2 regions of the Paenibacillus sp. PvP094 genome follow, and region 2 is predicted to be linked to the other one. Evidence: predicted binding sites of a transcription regulator. Region 2 holds the regulator's gene; the other holds the start of a gene.

Region 1 (12,494 bases), 160 kb from region 2:
GAGGGAAACATTACTGTAAGATGAGGCTGCTTCGTTCAGTGCTCTGTTAACCGTTCGTTCCCAAGGACGAGGGACCCGGACAGTAACCAGATATACATGATTCTCATCCTTGAGGTAATCCAGCACGGAATCCAGACTTTTGGAATTGAATGAACCGTTGGTTCCCAGCTCAAGGACAACCTGATTGCCAAGTTGGTCGTTTCGTTTAAGCCCATCCAGGACATCGGCTGCCTCCCACATCTGACGACCAACATGACCATCCACGTGTACCCCGGACATATGTTGTTCCAAATAAGGCTTGGCATCCAGAATGACCGAATCCCCTATCACGGTATAGTGGATCTTGCCGTCTTCAGCAGGGGGAGCTTTGTCTCCACCCTCTTGCGAAGCATCTCCTGGCTGATCCGGGTTCCCCGCAGAATCAGTCCCGTTATCATCGGCATGATCCTTATTTCCAGCAGCATCTCCAGCAGTCTGGTTCGGCTCATCAGCAGCCGTTCCATCTCCAATATCGGATGCCGGTTCCTCCGTTTTGGAAGGCGTATCTGGCTTCGACGTCTGCTCTGCTGGCTTGTCTTGCTGATTTCCGCCATCATCCGCAGGCTTGTCATTCTTCTGCGGTGCCGGCTTCTGGCCGGCATCTGCGGTATCAACAGGAGCCGGAAGAACATCCTGTCCGATCTCTTCATGCACAGCATGTTCTCCATTCAATGTGGTAGACATCGATACAGAATGTGAGTCGGAGTTCGCTGCAGAGGAAATCATCATCTGTGACACGGTGAAGCACATAAACAGAGCTGACATCACCACTCCGCCCCGCTTCAACCAGATCTGATGCGTACTAATACCGTTTCGCCCTCTACCCCATAGCCGGGACCAGGTATCACGGAATCCGTTATAGCGGATTGGATTTTCGATAAACTTCAATGATAGGGAAGCCAGCACTAACGTTGCTGCAACCTGCAGAACCATTCGAACCGGATGTAAACCTCCCGTATCGACCACAGGACTTGTCAGGATGATTACAGGATAATGCCAGAGATAGAGCCCATAGGAACGCTCCCCAATCCATCTCAGCGGTTTTGCACCAATCAGGCGTCCCAGCATCGAAGAGGGATGGGCCAACACAGCGACCAGCAGCGTAGTAGCTATGGCTTGAAGTACCATACCCCCTTGGTAGAGCGATGGTTCATATTCACTGCTGTTCAGCATCATGTAGACCAGCAGGGCCAGTGCTGCCAAGCCCGATACATCGAGCACGGCTCGATTAAGGTTCGCAAGGGAGGAGGACAGTTTGCGGCTTGGCCACACAACAGCCAGGGCAGCCCCGGCCAGCAAGGCAAAAGCACGCGTGTCCGTACCGTAGTATACACGGCTCGGGTCCAGATTCGGATTGTATAGAATAGCCATTGCTCCAGCAGATAACTCAGCGGCAACGACAATAAAAACAACGAGCCATCCCTTCCTTTTGAACAGCTTAATTGAAAGGATAAGGAGCAGTGGCCACACCAGGTAAAACTGCTCTTCCACGGCAAGCGACCAGAAATGTCCGAACGGTGATGGAGGACCGAAACTCTCGAAATAGGATACATGGTGGAAGATATACCACCAATTGCTTATGTATAATACACCCGATATAACGTCCCCACGCAGGGCAGCAAGCCGGGAAGGATCTGTGAAGAGAAGCCAAATCATGACCACTGCAGTCATGGTAAGCATGCCAGGCACGAGACGCTTGATTCGTCTCACCCAAAAATCACCGAGTGATATGCGTCCATGTTCCTGCCATTGGGACACAAGAATATCTGTAATCAGATAACCTGATAAAACAAAGAAAATGCCTACACCGAGCAAACCGCCGGGAATAAAACTCAGATTAAGATGATATCCAATCACAGCAAGAACGGCAATGGCCCGCAGACCATCCAATCCGTTCATATGCCGCCTGTTGTTCAACGTTTGTGACATTCGCGCCCCTCCTTGTTGCTTCGGGCCCACATCGTGGATGTCTGGGGCAGCTGCAAATCAGCTTGGCTTCGCATCGTGATTCTGGTTGTCATTAACATACGTATTGCACCTTTCGTCATTCATTTCCAATATATCGATCAACACTCACGTTTAGCATTATACGCTCAAGCGCAGTGAGATAAATTACAGCAGTAGTTACAAAGTGGTGAAACGATGTAACCTTTCCTGCCAGCTAATATAGCTGTAAAATCATACTCCAAAATTGTCGTTTAATACAGTCTTTTTCTTGGGCTGGGTAATATTACCTCACTACCATATCAATACAAAAAGACCGCCCACTTCCTCAGCAGCCACCATCCATTATAAACCTATCCCCAGCCGGATTGAAAGTTTTGCCCATAAATGCTTCTAGATGCCTAGGACTCTGGAGGTGAATAGGACGAATCCTCTTTTATTCCGGGAATCTTCTAGTTGTAATCATCCTTTGAAGCCTGCTGATTCTACGTCAGGTCATACAAAAAGGGCGACCAAAGTGCTGGTCACCCTTAACTGTATTCTACTCATCACATTAACCTGGATGATGTCTATCCTCTAATTACATTTGCTGTATCCACATTGGCTGCAAGTCTTGCAGCCTTCAATATTGATCAATGAAGCTGAACCACAGGAAGGACACAAATCTCTCGATGCTGTATAGGTTGCTAACGGTTCGTCCACAATCGCCGATTCAGAAATTCGATTCACACTCTGGTCTGCCTCTTCATTAGTAGAGGATGCACTCTCTTGAGGGGTGCTCTGTACATGGCTTTCGAGCGCCTTCGCTACTGCGTCTGCGATGGACTCTACCCGGTTTACACCAAAGCCAATCGCTCCCGAACCACCGATGCCTTTCAGATGTTTGATAAGAAGTTCGACTTTATGTCCGTGATCACCATATCGCAGGAACAGGGAGCACACTCTTCCCAGCGCTTCTGCCATGGCGAATACATCGGAACCGGCTTTACCCACGTTCAGGAAGATCTCCGCCGGAATGCCACCCAGGTCGTTGATCGTAATGTAAGCCATGCCAAACGGAGTATTTATTTTATACGTTGCTCCCCGCAGTACCTGCGGACGACTCTTGTACTGTTTATCCAGTACTTTGGCAGCAGGCGAGACCGCTACACTTGTTTTGCCCTCGTTCTCTGTCTCCGAAGGTGCGGACGTGAAGGCTGTCGTTTCGTTTGCAGCACTTGTTTCTTGTACCTTATCTGTCACACTTGTTTGTTCACTGACTTCGCTCTTCGCCTCTTCCTTCTTCGTCGTGGAGAGGACCTGTACATCGCGGCTGCCGTCCCGATAGATCGTAACTCCCTTACAACCTAGATCAAAAGCAAGCTCATACAACTGTGCCGTATCTTCAACCGTAAAATCAGCCGGACAGTTGGCCGTCTTCGAGATGGAGCTATCCACCCAATGTTGAATCGCTGCCTGTACCCGAATATGATTTTCTGCTGACAGATCCATCGCCGTTACATAATAGTCAGGAAGTTCCTCGCCGGGGTGTTCATCCAGCCACTCCTGGGCAATAGGGACAAACTGCTCATCGTAACCGAGCCGGCTTTGACGGAAATATTTAAACGCAAAGTAGGGTTCGATCCCTGTCGACGTACCCACCATCGTTCCCGTACTTCCTGTTGGAGCCTGCGTGATAAGCGTTACATTACGAATGCCTTGCTTGCGGATGGCCTCTCCCACTTCCGGATAAGCCCCGACCAGATTTTTCATAAATCCACTCTGTAAGTATGGCTCCACTTCAAAGGCAGGGAATGCTCCCTTCTCAGCCGCAATCTCTGCTGACGCGAGATATGCTTCTTTTGCGATAAAGCCATACAGTTTATCCAGAAATTCAAGCGATTCCGGGCTGCCGTACCGGATGCGCAGCTTAATCATCAGCTCTGCGAGACCCATCGTGCCAAGTCCAACCCGGCGCTCCCGCTGTTGATTCTTTTGGTTTTCCTCAAAATGATAAGGTGTCGCATCAATTACATTGTCCAAGAATCTGGCCGAAATGCGTGTTGTCTCCGCCAGCTCCTGCCATGCCACATCATGACTGGTTTCATCGTAAAATTTGGATAAGTTGATAGCCGATAGATTGCAGACGCCCCATCCTGGCAGGCCTTGTTCGCCGCATGGATTGGTACATATAATCGGATTAAAATACCAGCTGTTGGACATCTGATTGTAGTACTCCATAAAGACAACACCCGGCTCTGCTGATTTCCAGGCCGATTCGATAATCGTACGCCATATATCCCGGGCCTTTACTGTGCGGTAATGGATAACCTGGTGCCCGGCTTCCTTCCATTGCTGCAGATCCCCGTTCCACTCGTTGTCATAATCGGGATCGCTCGTATCCGGAAAAACAAGTTCCCAGTCCCCGTCCTGTTTGACGGCTTCCATAAATGCGTTGCTCACGCATACGGACAGATTGGCATTGGTGACCTGCCCCATCGTTTGTTTGACGGTAATAAAATCCATCACATCCGGATGCCAGTCGTTCATCATCAGCATAAGTGCTCCCCTGCGGCTTCCTCCCTGTTCAATCAGTCCAGTGGTATAACTGAACAGGCCTCCCCAGGATACCGAACCGCTGGAAGATCCATTGACCCCTTTAACAACGGCACGACGCGGACGGAGTGACGACAGGTTGATGCCAACCCCGCCACCGCGAGCCATAATCTCCGTCATTTCAGTCAACGTTTTCATGATGCCACCCCGACTGTCCTGCGGAGAAGGAATGACATAACAGTTAAAGAGGGTCAGCTCATCGCTAGCACCCGCACCAGCAGCAATTCGGCCTCCCGGAACCAGCTTCCAATCGTCCAGGACAGCCCGGAACTTGGATTGCCACTTTTGCTGTTTTTCCGGAGTGGATTCTACAGATGCCATCGCTCTCGCGAGCCGGTCCCACATCTCCTCCGGTGTTTTTTCTATATTAAGTGTCAGCTTCTCCACTTCCGTCTGGATCGTTTCTCCACTGCGAGTCTTCACTTTCACCATCTGACCCTGCCGTTCCACGATTTCCCCCACTTCCTTTGTCGGAAACTTCGGGTCATCTTTCGTCAGAACGAGTACAACATCTCCTACCTTGGCATGGTTTGGATCAGCATCCTTCCAGGCATAACGGTCCAAAAATATTTTTTCACTTAGTCCTTCCAACTTGTGCGACAATTTGTTCGAATTCATTATGTTTAACAGCCTCCCCAAAAATCCCATTACATTTCTATTATGTGTTTAAATTATGCCAAAACACCACATATAGTGATTTATATTCAGTATAGTACACCATATATTGATTTTCCATGTGACTTAAGTCACAGCTGCTCTTTCTATTCACCCTGTACTTGGACTAGCTCACTCTTACGCCATCAGACTCTCTCATTCAAAATTTGTGAATTTTTTTAGACATTAAGGTTCGAATTCGCACCTTATTTGGAGGTAGGTTATGAACTGCCTCTCATTCGTCCATACTATGAGCTACGAATAAAACGTCATCATGTATGGCAGGGGAGGAATCACCATGAACCGGAAACATCCGCTTCACATGAATCAACCTGCAGCAGAACTGCCCGTTCCGCTCGAATTCGATCGCAGCTGGCTGACCCAATTGGAGTCACGGCTCGATAAAGGCGGTCCTTGGGGAGATTACAGACTCTTTCAGCTTGGTATTCAAGCCGAAGAGACCAATCTGATTCCCAATTTTGATGAAATACAGTGTCTGAAGCATTTGCAGGGACTGACGCCGCTTCCGCACCAGATGGACACTGCACGCAAAGTATTATTTGAAATGTCAGGCCGTGCCATTCTTGCCGATGAGGTCGGTCTGGGAAAAACCATAGAAGCCGGTTTGATTTTGAAAGAATATATTGTCCGCGGTCTCGTATCCAAGGTCCTCATTCTCGTGCCTGCATCCCTTGTACTTCAATGGGTACGAGAGCTGAATTCAAAGTTTGGCATTCCCGCAATTGCACAGAAAAAAGCCTATTCCTGGCAAAATGAAGTGGTAGTAGCTTCGATGGATACGGCTAAGCGAGATCCGCATAAGGACATCTTGCTGAGTACGGATTACGACATGATCATTATTGACGAAGCCCACAAACTCAAAAATAAAAAAACGACCAACTATCAATTCATGCTGAAACTGCGGAAAAAATATTGTCTGCTTTTGACTGCAACACCTGTACAAAATGACATGAGCGAGCTGTTCAATCTCATAAACTTGCTGAAGCCGGGCCAGCTGGGTCGTCAAGGTGACTTTAGTGCCAACTTTGTGGTGGATAAACGAATCCCCAAAAACCAGGAGCAGCTTAAGGACGAATTGTCCAAAGTCATGATCCGGAACCGCCGCGGTGAAGGACCCGTACAGTTCACCAAGCGGAATGTTTCCAATGTGAATTTGCAGCTATCTCCTGAAGAACAGGCACTCTATGATGGGGTAACTTCCTTTGTTAAAGATCAATATCAGGAGGCTGGTGGAAACCTGAGCAGCATGCTCTCCCTTGTTACGCTGCAGCGGGAAGTGTGCAGCAGCCGGGATGCAGTATTTGTTACGCTGGTCAATCTGTCCAAGAAGCTCCCGCTTGACTCCCCGCTCCGGGACAAAATTTGGGATCTGGTTGCCCATATCAAGGCCATTAAGGAAAATACGAAGGCTGAGAAAACGATGGAACTGATTCGAAACATGAATGAGAAAGTCATCATTTTCACCGAATACCGGGCCACGCAGGAGTATCTGCTGAATTATTTTCGCAACAACGGACTTACGGCTGTTCCATATCGTGGCGGCATGAACCGGGGGAAAAAGGACTGGATGATGGACCTGTTCCGAGGTCGTGTTCAGGCCATGATCGCAACCGAAGCTGGTGGCGAAGGCATTAACCTTCAATTTTGCCACCACATGATTAATTTCGACTTGCCCTGGAACCCGATGCGTGTAGAGCAGCGAATTGGCAGGGTACATCGGCTGGGACAGCAAAATGACGTCAATATCTACAATCTGTCGACGACAGGCACAATTGAAGAACATATTTTGAATCTGCTGCATGAAAAGATCAACATGTTCGAGATGGTCATCGGCGGACTGGATGTTATTCTGGAACGCCTGGAGAAAAAGGAATCCATTGAAAAGAGTCTCTATAAGATCATGCTCGAATCCCAGAACGAAGATGACATTCGACGGAAAATGGATTCGCTTGGACAATCACTGAATTCCATTCAGCGTGAAGTGGCCGATGAAGTGCCATCCGTCTCCCTTCTGGATCTGGGCAAAGGAGGACACTGACCATGACCATGTCACCCCAAGAAGTTCAAGCCTATGTGACAACCTATCTCGAAGCCATGGAATGCCAGATCATGGAGCGTTCTCCTGCACATATAACCGTTAAACTATCACCGGAAGCGGACAAGGCATTAACCAACCGTCCGTACTATTGGGGATTTGTTGAACGCACTGGAGCTCCGGCGGAGACGATGTCCTTTACGTTCGTATTTGATCCGGCAGCGCATCAGCAAGCCATCGATGCAGCAGAAGCCAGAGCTGCTCAGGCATCTCCCTCGCTCTCTGCAAGTCAGAGCGGACCTGTCGGCCCAGGCAGCGCCGGGTCCGGGTCCGGACCAGATGCACCTAAAGAAACCATTCTTGGCCGCTATTTCGGCATTACTCCAGCTCTGCCGCAGCTCGGGCCCGGCCGCATCCTGCGTGAAGACGTCGTCTATGGCAGTCGCAGACTGCAGCAGATCTTTGAGGCAGCCCGTGAAGGCGGCGCATTCGTGAACCTGTTTGAGCAGGCACCCAAGCGTCAGCTGCGCGCTGCCGTACCAGCTGTATATGAACCATGGCTTGGTGTATGTTTCAAAGTGGAATTTGCCTGTGATTTGAAACGGGAGGAGCTCCATTTTCTTGGCATCTCCCTTCGCACAGGTGAAATTATCGAACAATTCGGTTCCAAGCTGAACCGGCGAGACCTCAGCCCCAGGCTGGCTGAGAACATGCATGTCCAGACAGCCAAGGTATCGCTGTCGGATGCTGGAGCAGCACTCGAGAAACACCTTACCAGACGTCTGCTGGAACTGGATTATGGTTGGGCTGAACAAGCCAAGGCACGACTGGACCTGGAACTTGCTGTGGTTGATGCGTATTACGAAGCCGTTCTTAGGGAGGATACGCCTGAGGTTGAATTAGACGACAATTCCTCAGGATCTGGTCGTGATTCTGCTTCCACCGGGCAAGAGCTCGGGACTAATTCTATGAGAATTCAGACTATTGCAGGGGATCACTCCCTTGTCCCTCCTGTGAATCGAATATCCGCAGGCATGGCTGGATTGGAGACACACTCGGATGCCGAACTTGCTGCTGAACAGGCTGTCCCTTTGGATGAGGAAACGGATACCGAGCAGGAGAAGGCACGCCAGGCGGTTCTGGACCGTGAAGCGATGAAACTGCAATACGAAACCCGCCGGACAGAAATGATCTGGCAGTATGAGCCCAAAGTCAAGGTCACGGCCATAAGCACCGGCATGTTTCATTTAAGATAGACGCAGACACTACTTTTCCAGCAAATGACGGCAAAAGTAGTGTTTATTCATGAGCAGCCACCCGACAGGTTGCAGCAACCTTTGCATGGCTTGTCCACTAGAATGAACCTAGAAGTGATCGTGCAGCGAATAATCGTCCCTGTTCGTCATAATGTACTCCAGAAAAAGAAGGTGTTAATTATGAACCAAATCTTCCATAGGCCATGGCTTGTCATCCGCCGGGCAGCAGGCGTGGGTGTCATGTGCCTTTTGGGTTTAACTACGTTGTCCACAACATTGCAGGCAGAAGATGTCTTAGGTTTGCAAGCAGCCACCACAGAACTTTCCTACCAGTTAACGACGGCAAAAAGCGATGCTTCCCATGCATCTGACAAGTTTGCTCCTGCTGTTGTTCAACAGTTTGCTCTTCAACAAGTCAAGGCCTTGGGCTCCTTACAAAAGATGGACCAAGGCTGGAACCAGGCGCAGCTAGACTTTACGCCTCTTGGTCCCGGAACGCACAGCTGGCTTGTAAACGCTCATATCGATGGAACATCTGTTGGATATATGATCATTACAGCTAACCGTACAGGGAACCTGCAGCTAAGCGAGTACGGACAGGGAGAACACAATCCGTATGACCTCTCTCTGCTGCTGCAGTCTCTTCAACGACATCATCTGAATCTGGAGGAATTGTCACATGCAGAAGACATCCAGTTACGTTATGCCTCCCCTCTTCTTGCCTATTGGAAAGTAGAACAATCCGGTGCTGGAACCATCTATATTGATGCAACCAACGGTGACACTTTACCGAATGGTGCTGTAAAGGCCATTGAGCGTGAATCTCGGGTTGAACATACTCGACCGCCTTCTCCTACGCTATCCGTGTCTGTACAACTCCAATCCAGAACAGATGAGGTGCCCAAGATTCCAGCCTTTTCAGCGGATCCGATCTACGTGCAACCGGATTTTGATCCTGCCGATAATCTCTTGTGGATTACTTCGGAAGCCGTCCCTGTAACAAGTTTGCAGCCGTTGATACAGCAGTGGAAAAACCATCAGGCCGTTGTCTTTTCGGCAGATGAGCGCAATGTATTATATGGAGGCCCTCTTCCTGTTACCGGATATCAGATCTGGAGAATGGATGATGGTTCGGAGCAAATGGAATATGTAGCGATTGGGGGACATTCTTCCGTAAAACGTTTCGTTCCGATTGACACGTTAATGAACGACGGTCATTTTTATACTTTCAAGCCGTGAAGCCGTGAGTTTTGTATAGTCTCAAGCGAACACAAATAAGACGCCTTCCTCTGATTTCAAAATCAGGAACGCGTCTTTTTATATTGTGGCTAAAAGCCGTTTATCCCTTTCCAGAGGAGCTTCGTTTATGCATTTTCCCACGTGGATCTAGTGCTTTTTCCTTTTTTCCTACCCACAATGATACGGCAAAGGGGAGCATGCCAAACCATTTCATCGCCCAGGGCTCTTTTACCTTGGAACGCCCTTTCCGCTCTTCCTTCGGTGTATCCATAAAATGAACAACCCGCTGCGTAATATACTTCACCAGCTCATCACTTTTGGCCATCCATCTCTGCCTCCTTCTTTAGCTGAGCCATTGTGCAAACTGCTCAATTGTAATTCGCAAGCTTACGATACATCTATTGTGTGCAGAACGGTCCATGCATAAACATTTTTTTTGCGGCTGAGAGTATGAAATAGCCAATAATGCACAGTCTAATGCCAAAGGTATCCATCCTTATACGATATTGCATGAGATGCCTATGAGAAAAAGGAGCGTGCATACACATGGTTAAGCTGCTATCTGCATTAGTGGCATGGCTGATCGGGTTCAATACTGTATTAATGTTACCTGCGCAAGCAACCTCCGCGGTTATTGCGTCATCCTACCCCAACCAAAAATCAGTAAGTCCTTCCCTGCTGCCTGTAACCGATGGTGACAGTTATCGTTCCACGCACCATGCTTTTGCAGCTCCTGTCATCCTGCTGGATGTGGGACACGGGGGTATTGATGGGGGTACGTCAGAAAATGGGGTGCTTGAAAAAGACATCAATCTGGCGATCAGTCAAAAGGTGTACCTCCTGCTTCGCAGCAAAGGATATGCTGTCATCATCAACCGGCTGGGGGATTATGCCCTTAGTGACGAAAACCGCTGGCTGAACAGCAGATCCCGTCATCGCAGGGATCTGGCACAGCGCAAGAGTCTCAGTGAAGAAGTAAGCACGGATATTGTGGTCAGCATTCATGGAAACTGGAGTCCCAAATCGTCTACAAGGGGACCGGTTGTACTTTACCAGAATGAAGGCAGGAGCTACCTTCTGGCAGCCTCCATCCAGACCGAGCTTAATGATTTGTTTGGCACTCGGCGCGAGGTTGTGTGGGGCAAGCCTTTCTACCTGCTGAATCAGATCAAACATCCGGCCGTTATCGTGGAAACCGGATTTTTGAGCAATGCAGAAGACCGGGCTATGTTGAATGATCCGGCAGAGCAGAAACGCATTGCCCAGTCCATTGCCGATGGCATTATTTATTATTTGTCGGTAGTGTAGGGGCAGCATGCCAGTGCCATACTTCACGGACCAGATCACCGATGCCAACAAACTCGATCTCACCCTTCAGCCGGGTGACGGATTCGCGAACAACGCTGGATGTATTTAGTCCCGTCTGACCCACATGTCCAATGACAACGCACATATTCTTCTCGAGGGCTCGCTTGGCTGCCAATTCCATCTGGTGACGAATATGCGGCTTTGAATTCTGGTCGTCCAGAAATATATCGTTGCCAACCGGAGGCATGTTTTTGGAAACGGCGAGTTCACCCACAACCGAACGGAAATTGGTACGACTGTCTACAAAAAACAGTCCTCGTTCCCGGCAAACATCAAGCACAATAGACATGATTCGTTTGTCTGAAGTAACTTTAGAGCCCATATGATTGTTCATACCGATGGCGTAGGGAACATCATCAATCGCTTTCTCCACTCGTTCGCGGACCTCAGCGTCCGTTAGATTGGATGTGATCGCACCAGGACCGAGCCATTCAGGTCTTCCTGATTTGGGTTCCATGGGCATGTGTACGATGACATCCATCCCTTTTTCATGTGCAGCGATAGCGTCTTTTTTGGTGGTGGACAAAAACGGCATGACGGCAAGCGTCAGCTTGACGGGCATGTCCAAAATCTCCGTCGTGCCTTTCATATTGTTGCCCGCATCATCAATGATGATCGCCATTCGTTTGGGCTGTGATTGGGATGGAGTCATTACCGCTGCCTGCGCAGGTTCTGTGACCAGTGATTCTGCACTACAGGTAAACGAGTTCACTCCATAAGTAATAAACAGCATACTCACCATCAACCATGCAGTTCGAATCGTCCATGTACTGGACTGTACTTTTCGTTTGGCCTTTTTCATCCATCGTTCCCTCCCTTGTTCGTTCCCCTCATTATTTGAACAATGAAGAAGGAATATGTTAGACAAAAAAAGCCTGTTCCTTGCATAAGAAAAAGCCCTCCTTTCGGAGAGCCTTCCACAATATCGTCCATTCCGTACAGCTTACTTGGTTCCCCATACCTCCATGCGCTGAGCGTATTTCTGGTTGATAATATCCTCGACTTTCTCATCCCCTGCCTTTTTCATATCCTCGAGCATTTTGTCAAATATGGCATTGGCCTCTGCTTCAGTCGGGGCAATAATGGCTCTGGTAATGCTCTGGTCCATAATATCCTTGACCTTTTGTGCTGTCAGGGCTTCTGGTGTTCCCCCATCCGGATTGAGGTTATCATATTCAGCAGTATCCCATACCGAATCGCCCAGGCTCTTGATGGCCAGTTCATCTACTTCGCTGCGCTGATATTTGACGGCCATGTCGTACGGCTGGCCGTTCGGATCCAACCCATTTTTGATAAACCATAGCCATTTACGAACCCCGCTGGTTTTCACCGTTTCATCCCAG
Region 2 (12,494 bases):
AATGCAAGCTTGTAGCCTTATTTTTAAATTTCTAACTTTTTTCTCGTACTATATGTATGGTCGTCAAATTACGTTTCGTTCTTCATTTCTATTTTTATTACGCATTTCTCGTACTTTTCATGGTGTTCCCAATTAAATAGACGGATGCTATAATCTATTTATAGTAAATGGAAAGCTAATAAAAATCTCTGTTAAAATAAAAAAAAAAGAACCCAACGATATCGTTCTAATAAGTGGATAGTTTGGCGACTGGCACTTATTAAAACCACGAAAAGTCGGGGTCTTGGTCTTGCTTCTTTTTTGATGTGTTCATTATAGCATGTCTTCTAAAAAAACAAAAGCCAAAACCCTTATTTTCCATACCCATTTTTACAGTTGGGAGTTAAGGAGAGGCGCAGATGAAACACCATCCTGATCTATTCGATGCACAGACCCTACATCATGACACTCGTTTGCTTTTCAAACTCAAACTCCTGCTGGGTACCGTTTGCGCATATGGCGGAGAAGTTCCTCTTTCTCAGACCGAGCTCGCTAAACGAATGGGTACCTCCACTTATCGAATCCGAATTCTTCTCCACAAGTTAGAACACGAAGGTATTATTCACTACAATAACGCTGGTACATTGTTCTTTGACCGTTATATCTTTGTACGTGATCAAGCGGAAGTTTCACAGGAAACGCTCTATGCCAAAAATTTCGCCTTCTTTACATGCGATGAGTTTTTGTCTGAGGACCGAAATGTTCAACGCTTTGTGCTTCATTATGTTGGCAAAGAGCTTATCTATATTCCAGGCAATTTCCGCTGGGGTTACATCAATGATCTTTATGGGCCAACTGGACTGCTTAATATACGTACGCCAAAAGAAGCGATCACAATTCTTAAGAAGGCTTCCAAATATCTGAAGATCAAAATACATACTGAAAACTTCCAAGTACTGAACGTTCACTCCAAATGGATTGACATGGGTGAAATCTATTCTGAAGGTGCTGAGCTGTGGGTGACCAAACAGCTTATGAAGCATCGTTTTTGCTGTGACTTTATATCCCGGAAAGCGGTTTGGCAAATAGCAAAAGTCATGGAAGACTACTATGCGAAATTTGGATATGAGTATGCAACTGAAATTTTCGACCATGCTCTTTTTAGCATTCAAAATTATAAAAGACGGTCACAGACCTTCTTTAACATGATCTACAGAGAAGATTCCTCCTATATTGTGAATGAAGAAAAGAATGAACTGAATGAGATCAGTGCTTATTTTCGGTCCATTATGGAATCAGCCGAGTTAAACTATGCGGTACAACTATCTGTGGAGCTTGTGCAGATCAAGCAGAAGAAACACATGGCGGAGACCAACCTCTCTGCCAATGATGAGATCTCCATGATGAATCAAGAACTAATCGAAGCAGCGCATAGCCAACAAGTTAAAGTGTGGGACAAACTTCGTCTCATTCATTCTTGCTGGCTTAATCGTTTCAGACAACATCCGGAATGGTTTATCCAGCATTATTACCGGATCAGAACTCTTCCAGCTCCAATTCTGGAGATCAAGATGGAAATTGAGAAGTATATGAATAGACAAAAAAATACTCAATCTCAAGCGCACATCGTCTAATTTCTATAGGGTTAGATTTATTTGTGCATCCTTATCATTCATTTCAGTCTAACTTGTGTTGCAGTGGTTCTACGAATAGTAGAATGACTGCTATTTGTTTTTTTCTACTCTACTGTTATTGCGAGCTTTTAGTTGGATTTAGTTAGATTGGCACTTTAAATAGCGGAATAGAAGCGATCTCACAACTTCCTGTGAATCCCAATTTCGCCACTAAAACTGTGGATAACGTTTTATTTCATGTGGTTTTGTAATTTAGGTAATGTTTATATTGATTTTACTCATTTGGATGTATTGATCGTTAATGGGTATTTCAATACATGTATTGTTGGTTTGGCGTTTCTTGATGTGTACCTTACCGTTATCATTTTGCATAAAAATAAGGGCTTTCCATATCTAAATTTATCCAGATACAGAAGCCCTTATGGATCAAGCCTTTTGAGACACTTTTGTTGCTTGTAAAAAGGTATTAATGAAAGGTGTTAATCTATGGTTTTAAAAAATGGTGTTGAACTAAGATATTGAACTAAGGTGTTGATGAAGGGTATTGAAAGGCATTGAAACACCTTCATCTTCAAAATATAGAAAACAACATTGAACGTAGTGAACTTCTCACGCTCCCCTAACTAGAGCAGAACCTTATTCGATATTATCCGCTGTAATACCATCCTTCAACGTACTTTCCCACCATATTGATGTATCTCCTCTGACAAGCTGTGGGATTAACTTACGGAGTGGATAAGGCTGCAAATGATGCGCAGCAAGCTCATACACAGACGCCCAATAGAATTCAATATGAGACTCGAGAGATACAGGAGATTGTAACAGATCCAGTTCAGGGACTTTCACTCTGAAAATCTGGTTCATTTCGCAATGGAGCTCCTTATTTTTCTCCCACTGATGCTCTACCGAGCCTAAATATCCATCGATGTAACATGACAGCCCCAGTTCCTCTTCGATTTCTCTTTTTAGGGTATCCGGTGCGCTTTCACCAAATTCAATGTGACCTCCTGGCAAGAACGTATTTTGATGACCAATGGCATGGGCGAGCAGAACCTGATCCTGACTGATTATAATTCCTCTTGCCAGATGATGAAATTTCGAAGTTATCACCCTCACCCCCTTATTTAATCGGTATCCAGATTTGTGGCGCATGATGAGGACCTGCATAAACCTCTAATTCGGGTGTCCCGGCATGCTCATAAGAATTAGATGGGAACCATTCGGAAACAATCTGTTTCCATAGATTCTGCAAGCTCTCAGGCAGAGGCCCCTTTACTTCAAATACACTCCATTTGGAAGCAGGGATGGTGAGGGAAGACAAACCTTCTGGTATTTCACCATGATAAGCTGTACCAATCCAGTACTCCATTTGCTTCTCCTCGATCTCGGTCTGATCCACACAGACTCCAAGTAATCCTTGAATAGCTCCATTATTCAAAGCCATTAAACGATCTTCTGTTCCGTTCGCATAGGCTTCTTCCCACATTCTAGGGATTTCCCTTAAATTCTCTCCATCTGCATAAGAGTAAGCTTGCTTGATTCCAACTAACGTAAATTCAGCCTGTTCAACAATTTTATAATCCATCGGTTCCGCTCCTTTTAAACTTACTTGAATAGCCAAGCGATTATACGACTTAACTGAGGTGCTGCTTTTTCGCACCTCACTTGGTGCAACCCCATGCTGTCTGCGAAAAGCTTTGGAGAAAGATTCAGGAGTGTCATATCCGTATTTGTACGCCAAATCAATAATTTTCTGTTCACTCTGTACAAGTTCATGTGCTGCCAGTGTTAATCGTCTCCGCCGTATATATTCGAATACGGTAACATCTGTTAATAGCGTAAACGTACGTTGAAAATAAAAAGGCGAGATATGAGCCTGTGCTGCGATCTGCTCTATCGTTACATTTTCGAGTAGATGCTCTTCAATATACTGTATAGCCTTCTGCAACGATTCAATCCAGTTCATACGGTTGACCACTCCTTGATTTCTATAATAGAGGAATACTTGTTTTGCGGCCTGTCATTATTTGCTCTGATCTGTCCGGCCCTAGTCTTTTATGGTAACTGTTAATCTGTTCAACTCATGAGGAATCAACCATAATGGATTATCTTAGCACGTTCTTCATCGGAGGACAGGATAAAAAAAGTGAATCATTTTTGACCCTCACTTGTCTATTATATATCCCAACAAGAAAGGAGCAGCGGAAGTGACCGAGCACGAACTCTTCTATTCTTACAACAAAGATGTATATCGTTCCTGCTTGTATATGCTCAAAAACATTCAGGATGCCGAGGATGTATGCCATGATGTGTTTGTAACTGTGTTTCGGCAGGACTGGAGAAATGTTACACACCTCAAGGCCTGGATTATGCGGATCGCCATGAATCATTGCCTCAACATTATTCGAAAAAACAAAGTCAAAAATGACAAACAAGACCAACTACAGAACTTACATGAACACGAGGTTCTTGCTAGAGGTTCGGTCGATGGAATAGTTATGGCTAAGTTATCCTTCGCTGAATTGGAGCAACAATTGCGCCAATTGCCTGACAAGCTGCGCAGTGTTGTGACCCTGCGGTACATTGGTGATCTATCTGTTGCGGAAATCTCGGAAATCCTCAATATACGTCAGGGGACCGTTCGATCCAGATTGCACAAGGCTCTTAAATTGATGCGAAAGAAACTGGAGTACTACGAGAAGGTTAACTTGAGAGGAGAGAACCGTTTTGAATACAGTAGAATCCAAGGTTAAGAATCACATGAAACATTCAGACCACATTGAATATCCGGATTTTGATAAGATGTTTAACAGCATACAGATGGACGAGCTTCGGGTAGCAGATCAGCTCAAGGAAAGATCACAGCGCGGTAAGACGAAAGTTGCTATTGTCCTGGGTGTATCTGTAGCGGTAATGGCCACTCCGGTATATGCAGCTTTTCAATATGATTGGAGTGATGTCCTCTCCCATAAGTCCGGAATTGAGTCAGCTCTCCAAGCGGGATATGGTCAGTCTATTGAACAAAGCGTCACAGCTCACGGAGTCACCTTAACGGTGCATAACGCTTTTGTGGATGATAACCGAACAGTCCTTCTCTATACGATTAAACCCGCCATGGAAACAGACGGAGCAGAAATCAGATATGATCAGATCGTTTTGAAAGACAGTGAAGGTACACCTATTGAAGGACACTATTATCAACAATGGAACGAAGAGCAAGGTGTGTATCAGGGATACTTTGAAACGGACTGGGTGATGTCAGAGAACCAATCCGATCTTCAATTCTCCATTACAGGTGTACGATATTTACAAGACATACAGGAGGACATTACACTCGATCCCCAAGATTCTAATACTCAGAAATTCAATATACACAAGGACGGAATCGAATCGGTAGAAGTACAATCCTTCCAGCACACCGAAGAGCAAATCATGATTCGTTCCAACGTGACTTTCACTGATACGGCGTTGAAGGAACAGACTTGGGCCAGAATCACAGCTTATGATCCAAACGGGAACATGATTAAAGAAACAGAAAGCCCTATATACGGTACTAATGGTGCAACCGGAACATACTCCAGCACACAAATATTTAACGAGCAGCAGTTCAAAGAGAGCGCAGATCATTTCACCTTCACGTATACACATGAGAAAGAGCGAACAGATGGAACCTGGAACGTCAATCTCTCCTTGTCTCAACAGCAGATGGAAACGGGGACAGTCAAGAAAGAAATGGATATTCCACTGCAGTCATTGGATGGAGAGGCTAGAATCAGTGGGTTAGTGGTGACGCCAACCCAGATTCGAGTAACTATTGATCACCAAGAAGACTACTACAGATTGCCATACCGGACTTATCAGTTGGAAGTGGGTGGCAGCATGTTGGAAGGCTACGTTTCCGTCGAAGGCACGTTAAATCCTAACCAGACCGAACTGCGATTTGAGCAGAACGATTCGTCTCTCATGGATGTAAGTTCTGTGGCCAACAAACCCATAACCTTAATCGCGAAGGACAGAGTTGATGAGCATGCTGGTGACCAGACGTCTATTCGTCTAACGAATATTTCGACTCAGCCACAAACGATAACAAGTGATTACGAAGGACTCCATATCAACTGGACTTATTATCTTAAGGATGGGAACCTGTACGTTGGGTCGTCCAGCCCTGAGCCTACATTTGGCGGGATCAACCAAACGTATTTCCTTGATGCGGGAGAAAAGCAATATTTAACGCCGTTGTATTTCAACGACTCTGATAATAAACATACGGAAGTATTCCAAGATTTTAAGGGTAAAGTAATTGATCTTTATGTATCGAACTATACGACGAAAGAGCCGGATGGAGATTTACGAATTCCACTTAATAGCACTAAATAGTAACCCAGTCTAAACCAAGATGAAATAACTATTGCGCAAAAAAAATGCCCTTGTACAAGGGCATTTTTTTTATTCCTGTACTAAGCTGGTTAATATACCAGAAAGGGAATTTCCCTTCAAGTTAAATACCTTGAAAGAAAATCCCCTTTTGTTAGAGTACAATCCATACAAGCTGACTTGAATGATACATCTACATCCATAACCCTAGAATTTAATCGCTGCCCGGATCAATTTTAATGAGTTTGCGCGGTTCCTGTTCCTTCTCACCATACCAAACCAGCACATCTGCGAACAGATCCATAATGCGAATAAAACTCTCCTTGTCGGCTGCTGAAATTTGGTCAGCATGCATAAAGATATCGTCAAAGCAAAGCTTACGGACAAATTCAGTGTACTTTGCATATACCTCGCGCCCTTTCGCCGAAGGTTTGACATAAATGTCTTTGCGGTTACCGCTTAAATGATATTTTTCGAGCAAGCCTTTTTCCGTCAGATTCTTCACATTCTTAGAAAATGTACTGCGGCTAACGCCCAAACGTGCTGCCATCTCTGACATTTTCTCCTCCTTATCCTCTGCTTCCAGAATATATTCCAGGGTCTGGATCTGAGAGGCGGAGAACATCACGTCCGTACCATAGCTTCGCTGCAGCTTATAGGTGTTCGAATATGCATTGCCGTACTTGATAATTTTCTCAATCATGGTCCGATGGTCGCCCATCCAATCTAATTTCATGAGTAATCCCTTTCATATTTAGATTCTCTTTCCTTTACTCTACTGAAATTAGATATGTTTTTCAATCCATGTAATCGCTTCTTCTATGACTTCATGTCTAGTCGGTTCATTAAATATTTCATGCATGAGATGTGCATAGATCTTCAACGTTTTGTCAGTCGAGGCAATGTCTCCGTAGAATTCACGTGAATCCTGCTCGCTCACCAGCCCATCGTTTGCTCCATGCAGAACGAGCACCGGGTCCACAAACTGCTTGGCATGTTCTTTTAACCACGCCACGCCATTCCCCAGGCTATTAAAAAGATCCACAGAAATTTGTTTTTCTACCAGTGGGTCACTTGCGTAAGCGGATACAACCTCAGGGTCACTGCATACGCCACTGCCAAGCTCATTCGGGAAATACGTCCCTGTAGGAAGATCAAGCGGCAGCTCACCAGCAACCTTCGTATTGTAACGGGTAAGTGCTCCTGATAAAACAATGCCTTTGACCTTGCCTGGATATTTCGTGCCAAATGACGCAGTTGCAAATCCGCCCATACTATGACCAATGACAAATACTGGGAGATCATTGCTCTCTTGCAAGGCGCTATCAACTACGACATTTACATCCTCGATGATTTGGTGAAAATCACTGTAGAATGTACGCTTTCCTTCAGATCTCGCATGACCACGATGGTCGAATCGATATACGTTACAACCTCGTTTGTTTAATTGCTTCGTCAACTCATCATAACGCCCGGCATGCTCGCACAGCCCATGAACAATGACCACGGCTGCCTTCGCATCTTCGGCTGTATCCTTGCTGAAATATAGCTGTGTTCCGTCAAATGATTTAATCGTTGTCTCACTGTGGTTCATATTCATCCCATCCTTTTCATGGTGCTAAAGCATCCAGAAGATCACATCATTGAGCTTTGAGCACATTTAGTTAGCATTACCATGTCCACTAATCCAATAATATTTAGTTTTCTATGAAGACTATATTGTTTCTTACAGAAACAATATAACATCAGTTTTGCGCTATTGTCCATCAAATTTTTAAGCGTTTACATAAAATCGGAAAGGGAATTAATGCACTGAGCGGTGCTAATATCAATGTAGCTTCGCCCTCGTTTCAATCAACGCCCTTCAAGTCGAGTTCATAATGCGATTATTTTTTGGAGTAAGACAATATGAGCGTTTTGGCAACAGACACGGGAAAAGAGATCCATAAAAAGCAAAAAACCTCTTGGATACCAAGAGGTTTTCGAGTATGGAGCCTAGGGGGATCGAACCCCTGACCTCATCGCTGCCAGCGATGCGCTCTCCCAGCTGAGCTAAGGCCCCACATTAAATATGTACTTGTCCGCTTCAGCGATGTTCCACAGGCGACTCCTATATCATATAAAATGCAGCTTTAGCTGTCAATAACTTTTTCAGAAGGCAAAGTGTTTGGAGAAGAACAACCTCTGTACAGACAAGAACACTCATAATTACAAGCCCAGACTGCTCTTCTCCCTTAATCCACTTCTTTAATCGTCGAGATCCTCTTTGGACAACAACGATTTCAGTTCTTTCATGAACATATTGATGTCTTTGAATTGGCGATACACGGAAGCGAACCGCACATAGGCAACTTCATCAACCGGGAACAACTGCTCCATCAACAGCTCGCCAATTTGGCGGCTTTCCACTTCAGCTTCAGCAGTGTTACGCAGTGACTTCTCCACCTCGGAAACCATCATCTCCAGCGTCTCTACAGAGACAGGACGTTTCTCACAAGCCCGAATAAGGCCACGGAGAATTTTGTCGCGACTAAACTCTTCACGGCTGCCATCTTTCTTGATCACGATCAGCGGTGTCTCTTCGACCATTTCAAACGTCGTAAAACGGCGACTGCACTGCTCGCACTCACGACGACGGCGGATGGATTTTGATTCATTAGCAGGCCTAGAATCCAGCACTTTTGTACCCAGATAGGCGCAATAAGGACATTTCAACTCAGATCACTTCCCATGTTTTTCTTTTACCATAAATTCCCTGTCACTTCTAGTTATGAAAATCGCATTGAAGACACATAATACTTTTACCAACCGCGAGGAGGTGAACAGCAATGGCACAAAACAGCAACGGTAACTCCAACAACTTGGTAGTAACTCGCGCTTCCGCAGCACTGGAGCAATTGAAATATGAAGTTGCTCAAGAACTCGGAATCAGCATCCCACAAGACGGATACCAAGGTAACATGACTTCTTACGAGAACGGTTCGATCGGTGGATACATCACGAAACGTCTGGTAACAATTGCAGAACAGCAATTGGCAGGTCAATACCAATAATATCTGCATTGTAATACGTTAGACAGAGGAGCATGGAGCGGCCGGTGAATAACCGGCCTGCTCTGTGCTTCTACTATTAAATAAGACATACGATATCAAAATTCAATTCAAACCGATTGTACTCCAGACAACTGCATAATCCAAGCAATTAGCGATTAGAACGTATTATAGATCTTTACATACTGATTATAATAATAAATGACTCGTTGTACATAGTGCCGGGTTTCTCCAAAAGGAATATCTTTGACTGTCTCGAATGAGCCGTCCCAAACACCATCTCTGATCCATCCACTTACTTTGCCTGGTCCGGCATTGTAAGCGGCAATCATGGCCGTTTCATTGCCGTCAAACTGTTCTGAGAGGTTACGCAGGTACCATGTCCCAAGCTGAATGTTCCTGCCCGGTTCATGTTTCAGCTCCTCTAACGAGGTCCCGGGAATTTTGGCCTGCTCCATGATCCAGTTGGCCGTATCCGGCATCAGCTGCATCAGCCCGATGGCACCTCTTCTGGATTCCTTGCTTGTCTTGAAATTGGTTTCCACCTTGATGATGGAAGCGATAAGGAAAGGGTCTACCTCATAGCTCTGAGACTGCGCACGAATCTCTTCCTTGTAATGAATCGGATAAAACCACGCCATCCAGTTTGTATTCAGGAACAGCACCAATACAAATGAAACAAACATCAACAGCAGTACCCGTTTCTTACGCAGTAACTTCATATCAGACCCTTATGCTGCAAAAATGAAATAACCTGCTGCTCCGTCTCCGACCATAAGCCGCTGTTGTCAATGACCACGTCAGCACGCTGCTTCTTATGTTCAATATCCATCTGCGCATTAATACGGGCGTCAGCCTGTTCCTCTGTCATGCCATCCCGACTCATCAGCCGCTCCCGCTGCACGGATCTTGGGACGTAAACAACGACAACCTCATCAAATCCATTTTCCAGACCGGATTCAAACAATAAAGGAATATCCGATACCACAAGCTTGTCCGGATAGGCTTCTTCATATGCAGCAGCACGCTCCCGCATCTCCTGGCGAATAGCCGGATGTGTGATTGCCTCGAGCGCTTTACGCTCCTCGGGATTTTGAAACACAATGCTGCCCAGCTTTTTACGGTCCAGTGTTCCGTCTTCATTTAATATGGCTTGTCCAAACCGCTGAACAGCGGCAGCCAAAACAGGATGCCCGGGCATCATGACCTCCCGGGCAATCACGTCTGCATCAATCAGCAGCGCTCCCTTACTGGCAAGAAGGGCGGAAACACTGCTCTTTCCCGTTGCGATCCCGCCGGTTAAGCCAATATTCATCGTTTCACCTCATAACAGCTTCATTATTCCCATAATCATCAGTAACAACGCAGGAAGTACGGACAGTCTTCTCATCCAGCGCAGAGCTGAAAAGCGCAATCCAACTTTCATGCCTATTAACAGAAATGCGCCACTGAACAGCGCGATGACAAGTGCAGTCCACAATGTGGGGAAACCGAGCAAAGCAGCTCCGAGCCCTGCACCGAAGGCATCCAGTGACAGCGCGATTCCAAGCCACATCGCTTCCTGAGCAGATATGCTTCCCGAATTGTCCATATCTGCTTTGGAAGGACTGCGTAATATTTGAATGACAACTCCTAATTTCCGCAGTTCCAGTGTAAATACCATGCGTTCCAGCGATCCGCCGGATACAGATGGTTCAAGATCAAGTGCCAGCACTTGATTTCTGCCTTTGACCGGCGCTGCATGGATTGCTTGCTCTTCATCTCCGACTGCTTCCGTTCCCTCTTCCGATTCGAGGCGATCCTTCCCCTGCTTACGGATCAACTGAATTAATGACCACGCACCGATGGCAATCAGAATAACCGCACCAACGAACGAAGCCACATCAGGAGATACCACATGGGATAGCAGAACTCCCACCTGCATGGACAACGCAATGACCAACCCCGAACAAATGGAGATGACAGCAATGGATAACAGCGGGATCTTCGTCCTGCGCAGCCCGTATGTAATCCCGACACCAAAACCATCTAAACTAAGCGCCAAAGCAAGCGCCAGCAATGAAATAAAATGATGCAGCACCCTGGATTCCTCCCCTGTGCGGGAACTCGTTTCCACCTACCGTTACAGGTAGGTATTCGCCCGCTTATTTCTGCCATATCAGTATATGGAGGGAGTAATCCATGGGTGCTACGTTTTAATCATTTCGTTCATTCCGGTACAAATTCAAACCGTTAGCGTGTAAACGACAATTTCAATTTGTATCTTCTTTGGGTCACTTTAATGGTTGGCACTTCGGACAGTAATGCGTCCCGCGACCGCCAACAACGCTTTTCTCAATCAATGTACCACAAGTTGTACAAGGCTCGGATTTGCGACCATAGATTTTCAGTTGATGCTGAAACATGCCCATCTCACCTTGTCCATTAACATACGATTTGATGGAGGATCCGCCTGCATTCACGGCATCCTGCAGCGTAGCTACAATAGCCTCGTGCAGCACCGTCAATTGTGCTTCAGTCAGCGTCTTGGCAATGGTTTCGGGGTGAATACCAGCGCGAAAAAGGGCTTCGTCCACATAAATATTCCCGATGCCAACGACATATGCCTGATTTAACAACACAGCCTTGATTTTGGTTGTCCGTTTACCAACAGCTTCACGAAATGCAGTCACGGTAAATGCCGGATCCAGCGGCTCAAGGCCGAGCTTCAACAAAGGTTTGGATACGAGCTCTTCGCCTGCTGCAAACAAATGCATGGTTCCAAACTGTCGTACGTCCTTGTATCTCAATTCCGTGCCATCTGTGAAGTGAAAGATAACATGGGTATGCTTCTCTACTTCTTCGTGCTGCTCGTATACGCCGTATCGACCTTCCATCCGCAGATGGGAGACCAGTACCAGCCCGTCCAACAAAATCCGTAAAAACTTCCCTCTGCGCTCCACTCCGATGATGGTGTGGCCTGCGAGTTCCAGTGCAAATGCTTCTATATCGTCCGGCCGCTGAATGATGCGCGGCAAGTTAACGGTTACGCGTTCAATGGTCTTACCTACAACAAGCTGATTCAATGTTCTTCTGACTGTTTCGACTTCCGGTAATTCCGGCATGATGTTCTCACCTCCCCTATATTATAACGGAAGTTGAGCTTCAGCGGGACCCCTTCTTCTGTCGAATCCTTGTGAGGAAATGTTTGTAAATAAACGGAAATACATGCCGGTTGGTTATTTGGCTTCGTACCAGTTTTCCCCGAAACTTACTTCTGCTTTAAGCGGTACCGAGAGCTCCAATGCTTTTTCCATAACGGATGGCACCAGCTCCTTCATCAGCTCCAGCTCATCCGCAGGTACTTCAAATACAAGTTCGTCATGTACCTGAAGCAGCATACGACTCTTCAATTGGCGTTCCCGTAGCGCTTCATCCATCTGTACCATGGCCAGCTTGATGATATCTGCCGCTGTTC

What was found. The regulator NrdR, encoded in region 2, represses ribonucleotide reductase genes. The targets are predictions, from matches to a motif close to AACACNATATATNGTGTT.
Region 1: the regulator NrdR is predicted to act here: its motif matches at 5,259-5,276, upstream of ABIC22_RS29000 (adenosylcobalamin-dependent ribonucleoside-diphosphate reductase).

What each region holds. Positions count from the first base shown of each region.
Region 1 covers NZ_JBEPOM010000001.1:6,430,691-6,443,184, forward strand. Annotated here, with positions in the region: gene ABIC22_RS28995 (acyltransferase family protein) at 1-1,968, opposite strand, end outside; gene ABIC22_RS29000 (adenosylcobalamin-dependent ribonucleoside-diphosphate reductase) at 2,560-5,196, opposite strand; gene ABIC22_RS29005 (DEAD/DEAH box helicase) at 5,531-7,291, shown strand; gene ABIC22_RS29010 (YqhG family protein) at 7,294-8,544, shown strand; gene ABIC22_RS29015 (hypothetical protein) at 8,725-9,783, shown strand; gene ABIC22_RS29020 (YqzE family protein) at 9,884-10,108, opposite strand; gene ABIC22_RS29025 (N-acetylmuramoyl-L-alanine amidase) at 10,330-11,091, shown strand; gene ABIC22_RS29030 (divergent polysaccharide deacetylase family protein) at 11,066-11,953, opposite strand; gene ABIC22_RS29035 (extracellular solute-binding protein) at 12,095-12,494, opposite strand, start outside.
Region 2 covers NZ_JBEPOM010000001.1:6,594,140-6,606,633, forward strand. Annotated here, with positions in the region: gene ABIC22_RS29725 (helix-turn-helix domain-containing protein) at 399-1,613, shown strand; gene ABIC22_RS29730 (NUDIX domain-containing protein) at 2,250-2,723, opposite strand; gene ABIC22_RS29735 (AraC family transcriptional regulator) at 2,734-3,579, opposite strand; gene ABIC22_RS29740 (RNA polymerase sigma factor) at 3,821-4,366, shown strand; gene ABIC22_RS29745 (DUF4179 domain-containing protein) at 4,341-5,990, shown strand; gene ABIC22_RS29750 (MarR family winged helix-turn-helix transcriptional regulator) at 6,202-6,723, opposite strand; gene ABIC22_RS29755 (alpha/beta hydrolase) at 6,772-7,581, opposite strand; tRNA gene ABIC22_RS29760 (tRNA-Ala) at 7,977-8,049, opposite strand; gene nrdR (transcriptional regulator NrdR) at 8,235-8,702, opposite strand; gene ABIC22_RS29770 (alpha/beta-type small acid-soluble spore protein) at 8,816-9,040, shown strand; gene ABIC22_RS29775 (lytic transglycosylase domain-containing protein) at 9,196-9,759, opposite strand; gene coaE (dephospho-CoA kinase) at 9,756-10,352, opposite strand; gene ABIC22_RS29785 (manganese efflux pump) at 10,362-11,117, opposite strand; gene mutM (DNA-formamidopyrimidine glycosylase) at 11,311-12,141, opposite strand; gene polA (DNA polymerase I) at 12,256-12,494, opposite strand, start outside.